2 regions of the [Micrococcus luteus] ATCC 49442 genome follow, and region 1 is predicted to be linked to the other one. Evidence: riboswitches for the same ligand, from Rfam matches in the RefSeq annotation. Region 1 holds a riboswitch; the other holds the start of a gene.
The links. A riboswitch is a leader RNA that binds a small molecule or an ion and turns the genes downstream of it on or off. The one in region 1 is predicted to bind glycine.

Region 1 (3,407 bases):
GGATGGAGAACGTGGCCACAACAGTCACCGAATACATTTGGATTGACACGCCCAAAAGCTTCTAAAAGCGTGGTTGGAAACGGCGGGCCGATACTGCTGCAATCAGCACCGGCCCGCCGGGTCTTTTACTTGGCCAGCAATCCCAGGTCAATGGGAAGCGTGATACCAGTGATGTAACGCGCTTCATCGGAAGCAAGCCACTTAACCGCGTTCGTGACATCTGCAGGCGCGATCATGGGAACCTTCATCAGGTGGTGCTCCACGAAGCCGGAGTGCGCGTCATCCGCGTCCGGGTTCTCCAGATCGGGGCGGAACATCTTGAAGACGCCCGGGTTATTCAGCATGATCGTGTCGACGTTGGTCGGCGCAAGCGCGTTGGCCCTGATGTTGTGGGGAGCGAGCTCGTTGGCCAAATTCCGCATCAGACCGATGACGCCGTGTTTCGCGGCGACGTAGTGGCCAAGGGTGTGGAGGGCCTTTAGCCCCGCCGTGGAACTGGTCAAAATGATGGACCCGCCGTTTCCGGCCTCGATCATCGACGGGACAGAAGCCCGCACTGTCTTCCAGACGCCGGTGAGGTTGACATCGATCATCGTCTGCCACGTCTCTTCATCTAGTTCGGCAAGCTGACCATAAGAGACGACGCCGGCGTTCGCCAGGATGATGTCCAGGCGGCCGAATTCGCTGACTCCGTCCTTGACGGTTGCTGTCAGGCTGTCCAGATCCCGAACGTCCACCTGGCGGGCCATAATTTTGCCGCCGACAGCTTCCACTTGACGGACTGTCTCATCAAGTTCCGCCACCGAGGCACCTTCATAAGGGATGGTGCTGATAGGCGCGCAGGCATCCACCGCGATGATGTGGGCCCCCTCGGAAGCCAAGCCGACGGCGTGCGAACGCCCCTGCCCCCGCGCAGCGCCGGTAATGAAGGCAACTTTTCCATCAAATCGTCCGGCCATCTGGACTCTCCAATCAGTAGAAATTCTGAACGCTCGGAGCGTACAGTTTGGTTTGATATCTCTTACGATACACGCCGCAGCCGAACAAAAGGAGGTCTTTTTGAAGAAAATACTCTCAAGACAGCCCAGCGACGAGTCTCCCGCGGCGCGGAAGCCAATATTTTCGGCACTGGTTGCCATTATGCTTGGCTCAGGTGTAAGTTGTGTTCGTAATCACGAAATGAGCCACTAAGCTGCAGCGGGAGAGCCTGGCACACCCCCGCCGGCGCCGTAGGAGCAAACCCTCCCTAGGAATCTCTCAGGCCCCCGTACCGCTGCAGCGCGGCAACTCTGGAAAGCAGCCCGCTAAATCCCTTCTTTGGGATGGGCTCACCGACGGTGCAAGCCGCTTCCCGCCACGACGAGGAGCAGCGGAAACTCTCAGGTCCAATACAGAGCGGGGAGGAACTCAAAATTACCGGCGCCTCATGGCGCAGGAGACAACTGGAGTTCCTAATGACCCCCAATTCCAAAGGCGCAACGTTCGTCGACCGGCATATCGGCACCCGCAAGCAGGATCATGTCGAAGTCATGCTGAAAGTTGTTGGCTACGACTCCGTCGATGCCCTGGTCGATATGGCAGTGCCGTCTAACATCCGGCAAGACTCCACCCTCGAACTGTCCCCAGCTCTTAGCGAGGTGGAGGTCCTGGCCGAGCTGCGCAGGCTCGCGGCCAAGAACAGGACCGCGGTCCAGATGATCGGGCAGGGCTACTACGACACCGTGACGCCTCCGGTGATTCGCCGCAACATCCTCGAAGCCCCGGCCTGGTACACCGCCTACACACCGTACCAGCCCGAAATCTCCCAGGGCCGGCTCGAGGCGCTGCTGAACTTCCAGACCATGGTCCAGGACCTGACTGCGCTGCCGGTGGCCAACGCGTCCCTCCTCGACGAGGCCACCGCCGTGGCTGAAGCCGTGCTGCTGATGCGCAGGGCCAACAAGGACAAGTCCGGAAAAGACGGCAGGACGGTCCTGGACGCCGACCTGCTCCCCCAGACCATCGCCATCGTCCAGGGGCGCGCCGAGGCCCTGGGCTTCGAGGTGGAAGTTGCCGACCTCACCGATGGCTTGCCTGAGGGCGCGATTAACGGGATCATTTTGCAGCAGCCAGGTGTGTCCGGCCGGGTGTGGGACCAGTCCGGTGTGATTGCCGAGGCGAAGGAACGCGGCGCGCTGGTCACCGTGGCTGCCGACCTGCTCGCCCTTACCCTGGTCACCCCGCCGGGTGAACAGGGCGCCGATATTGCCGTCGGCTCCACGCAGCGGTTCGGCGTGCCGCTGTTCTTCGGCGGCCCGCACGCCGCTTATATGGCCGTCCGGCAGGGCATGGAGCGCAACCTGCCCGGCCGGCTTGTCGGTGTTTCCAGGGACGACGCCGGTGTCCCCGCCTATCGCCTGGCCCTGCAGACCCGCGAGCAGCACATCCGCCGCGAGAAGGCCACCTCCAACATCTGCACGGCGCAGGCACTGCTGGCCATCGTCTCTTCCTTCTATGCCGTCTACCACGGCCCCGACGGACTAAAGGCGATCGCGGAAACAACGCACGGTCACGCCCGTACGCTGGCGGCATCCCTGAAGGCCGCAGGCCTTGACGTTCTGCATACAAGCTTCTTCGACACAATCACCGTACGGGTGCCCGGGAAAGCCATGTCTGTAGTCGCAGCCGCAAATGCCAAGGGAATAAATCTTAGGGCGATTGACCGAGACCTTGTCGGTGTTTCGACAGATGAAACGACTTCTGCCCAGACGATAGCGGACGTCATGTACGCGTTTTCGGTGGCCGCTGCTTACGGTGCGGGCCTAACGGACATCACAGACGGCTTTTCCTTGCCCGAGTCCGTGCTGCGCACATCGTCCTATCTGCAGCATCCGGTGTTCAACACGCACCGGTCCGAAACCCAACTTCTGCGCTACATCCGAAAGCTCTCGGACCGTGACCTTGCTTTGGACCGCACCATGATCCCGCTGGGTTCCTGCACGATGAAGTTGAACGCCACCGCCGAGATGGAAGCCATCTCCTGGCCGGAGTTCGCCTCCATCCACCCGTTCGCTCCGGACTCCCAGACTGCGGGCTGGCGTGAACTGATTTCCGGGCTGGAGGCTGATCTTGCGGAGATCACCGGCTACGACCAGGTCTCGGTCCAGCCTAATGCCGGGTCCCAGGGTGAGCTGGCCGGGTTGCTGGCGATCCGCGGTTACCACCATTCCCGCGGTGACAGCCAGCGCAACATCTGCCTGATCCCGGCCTCGGCGCATGGCACCAACGCTGCCTCAGCCGTGCTCGCGGGCATGAAAGTTGTTGTGGTGGCCACCGCAGCCGACGGCACCATCGATCATGCTGACCTCTACGCGAAGATCGACGCGCACAAGGATGCCCTGTCCTGCATCATGATCACCTACCCGTCC
Region 2 (3,407 bases), 1.2 Mb from region 1:
TTTGAGTCCTCGGTTGCCTTCGTCTGGCATGCGCCTGATTCGCAGATCTATCCGGAGCTGCGGAAGATGGCAAAGGAGGGGCTGCTGCAAGCCGAGGAGGTTTCGTGGGGGCCCCGCGGCAAGAAGACGCAGTACCGGATGACCGACGACGGCCGGGACGCGTTCCGTACCTGGATGCACGAGCCGCTGGAGTACTCCCGTGAGCGCGATCCCGTGCACCTGAAGGCCGCCTACCTGGAGTGGGCGGAACCCGCTGTGGCGCGGGAGCACATGCGGGCCCATATCGACTATCACACGATGCGTCGCGATCAGTGGGCGGACATGATCACCGAGTTGCGGGCAGGAACAAACGAGATGTTGAGCAAACGGCTGGCTGCCACCCCCGAAGCCGACCGTCAACGCACTATCGAATACAAAGTCTTCACTTACGAAGGCCTGATTGCCCGCGCGGAGACGGAAATCGAATGGGCCAAGCGGGGGCTCAAGCTGATCGATGCGCTCTCGGGATCTGCGCCGCACCAGGATTGAGGGCCGGGGCAGGTCGCCCTGTGCCGGCAGCCTCCCGCCGTCGGGGACAATGGAAGGCATGACCCTCACGACGTTCGCCCTCGTCCGCCATGGCCAGACTGACTGGAACGCGCAGCGCCGCCTGCAGGGCGCCACTGACATTCCGCTGAACGACGTCGGCCGCGGCCAGGCGCGCGAGGCCGTCGCCAACCTTTCGGGCCATGACTGGGACGCCGTGGTGACCTCGCCCCTGAGCCGTGCCGCGGAAACCGCCAACCTGATCGCCGAGGGGCTTGGCCTGAGTGTGGCCCGGCACGTCCCCGCGCTCACGGAGCGTAGTTTCGGCCGGGCGGAAGGGCTGCAGGCGGGCCCCGAACTGGAGGCCCTGCGCATTCCGGGCGGCTTCCAGGGCGCCGAGAGCGAAGATGCCGCGGCGAGCCGCGGGCTGGCCGCACTGGAAGAGCTGGCCGAGGAGTTCCGCGGCAGGCGCGTCCTGGTTGTCGCCCACGGCACCCTCCTGCGGGTAAGCCTCAGCCGTGCCATCGGCCGCACCCTGCACAGCATCGACAACGCCGTGCTCAACCTCGCCCACCACCACGTCCGCGAGGGTTGGCAGCTGGAGTACTACAACGGCCAGCCGCTGGCCGCCGAAGTCCAGGCCTGACCCGCACCACCCGCTTTGCCACCGGCCCGGTTGCCCCCGAAAGCTCCTGCACGGGGGGACAATAGTGGTATGAGCTCAGAAGAACCGCTTCGACCTTCAGACGTGCCTCCCGCTCCGCCTTCCCAGCCCTCGGAACGGTCCGCCGCGTCTGGTTCGCCGGCTCCCAGGACCGCGGCTCCCAAAACTGCCGCTGACAGGACCCGCATCACCCGGGCCGCAGTCATCTGGAGTGCGGTGGCGGTCAGCCTGGCGGTGCTGGTGCTCCTGATCATCTTCTTTATCCAGAACCAGGACATGGTTGCCGTCAGGTTCCTCGGCTGGGAGGGCAGTCTCGCCCAGGGTGTGGCTTTCTTCATTGCTGCCGTGGGCGGCGGAATCCTTGTGGCCATCGCCGGCGGAGCCCGCATCCTGCAGCTGCGCCGCAACGAACGACGGCGGGGCAAGGGCACCGAAGCGTAGCCCGCCAAAGGAGCGGCGGCGTCATCGTCGATCGATTGCTCCGTAGAGGTCCTTTTCGAGTCCCAAAAGGGCCCCTGCGGAGCAACCGATGCCGGGGGAGGGTGACGCCCGTCTCATCATGACCTGCGCGCGCCCCGGGAAATTGCTTGCGGACGCTGTTCGCGGTAAGCTGTGAGGCGTGTCACGGACTATGTGGCACATGCTTTTGATCTGCGGCGGGAGAGTTCTGCCGGTACGTTCAGCAGGCGCCGTAGGAGCAAATCCTCCCCAGGAATCTCTCAGGCCCCCGTACCGCCGCGGTTAGGCAACTCTGGAAAGCAGTCCGGCAACGGGCTCACCGACGGTGCAAGCGAAATCCTGCAAAAGCAGGTCGACGCGGAAACTCTCAGGTTCCCTACAGAGTGGGGAGGAACCCGAATCAATGTGGCGTACCCAGCGGACGCCACCTGAATTATGGAGTTCCTTTCATGACAGTTCAGTCGTCCCCCACTACTTTTGCCGACCGGCATATCGGTGCGCGCAGCCAGTCGCACATCGAAACAATGCTCAAGGCCGTCGGTTACGACACCGTTGATGGCCTCGTTGACGTTGCCGTCCCCGACTCCATCCGCCAGGCCAAGCCGCTTGCCCTCCAGGACGCCCTGAGTGAGGTTGAGGTCCTGGCTGAGCTGCGGAAGCTCGCGGGCAAGAATAAGACGGCTGTGCAGATGATCGGCCAGGGCTATTACGACACGGTCACCCCTGCGGTGATCCGCCGGAACATTCTTGAAGCGCCGGCCTGGTACACCGCGTACACGCCGTACCAGCCCGAGATTTCCCAGGGCCGGCTTGAGGCGCTGCTGAACTTCCAGACCATGGTCCAGGACCTGGTGGGCCTGCCCATCGCCAATGCCTCCCTGCTGGATGAAGCCACCGCCGTGGCTGAGGCCGTCCTGATGATGCGTCGGGCCAACAAAAACAAGGCTGCCGTGGACGGCAAGACCGTCCTGGATGCCGATGTCATGCCGCAGACCATCGCGATCGTGAAGGGCCGCGCCGAGGCCCTCGGTTTCGAGGTGGAGGTTTCTGACCTGTCCAAGGGCCTGCCCGAGGGTGTCATCAACGGCATCGTGCTGCAGCAGCCCGGCGTGTCCGGCCGCGTGTTCAACCACGCCGAGGTCATCGCCGCTGCCAAGGAGCGCGGTGCTCTGGTCACGGTCGCGGCGGACCTGCTGGCGCTGACCCTGATCATCCCTCCGGGTGAGCAGGGTGCTGACATCGCGGTCGGTTCCACCCAGCGTTTCGGTGTCCCGTTGTTCTTCGGCGGCCCGCACGCGGCCTACATGGCGGTGGCGATGGGGCTGGAGCGGTCCATGCCCGGCCGCCTGGTGGGTGTGTCCAAGGACGACGCCGGTGTTCCGGCGTACCGTCTGGCGCTGCAGACCCGTGAGCAGCACATCCGCCGGGAGAAGGCGACCTCGAACATCTGCACGGCGCAGGCCCTGCTGGCCATCGTGTCCTCGTTCTACGCCGTCTACCACGGCCCGGACGGGCTGAAGGCGATCGCCGAACGCGTCCACAACCACGCCCGCGCCCTCGCCACCACGCTGAAGGTCGCCGGCCGCGAACTGGCCACCGGGACCTTCTTCGACACCGTCACCGTGTCCGTCCCGGGCAAGGCCGGCAAGGTCATCGCCGCCGCCGAAGCACGCGGGATCAACCTGCGCCACATCGATGAGGACACCATCGGTGTGTCCGTTGATGAAACCACGACGGCGGATGTCCTGTCCGCTGTTGC

Region 2: linked by a shared signal. The riboswitch ahead of gcvP (aminomethyl-transferring glycine dehydrogenase) and the one ahead of gcvP (aminomethyl-transferring glycine dehydrogenase) in region 1 are both predicted to bind glycine.

Annotation. Positions count from the first base shown of each region.
Region 1 covers NZ_JAAAXP010000001.1:3,082,300-3,085,706, forward strand. Annotated here, with positions in the region: gene GUV69_RS14065 (cupin domain-containing protein) at 1-65, shown strand, start outside; gene GUV69_RS14070 (mycofactocin-coupled SDR family oxidoreductase) at 126-1,139, opposite strand; glycine riboswitch at 1,189-1,283, shown strand; glycine riboswitch at 1,284-1,404, shown strand; gene gcvP (aminomethyl-transferring glycine dehydrogenase) at 1,455-3,407, shown strand, end outside.
Region 2 covers NZ_JAAAXP010000001.1:4,253,198-4,256,604, forward strand. Annotated here, with positions in the region: gene GUV69_RS19390 (PadR family transcriptional regulator) at 1-528, shown strand, start outside; gene GUV69_RS19395 (histidine phosphatase family protein) at 587-1,171, shown strand; gene GUV69_RS19400 (LapA family protein) at 1,241-1,630, shown strand; glycine riboswitch at 1,837-1,934, shown strand; gene gcvP (aminomethyl-transferring glycine dehydrogenase) at 2,098-3,407, shown strand, end outside.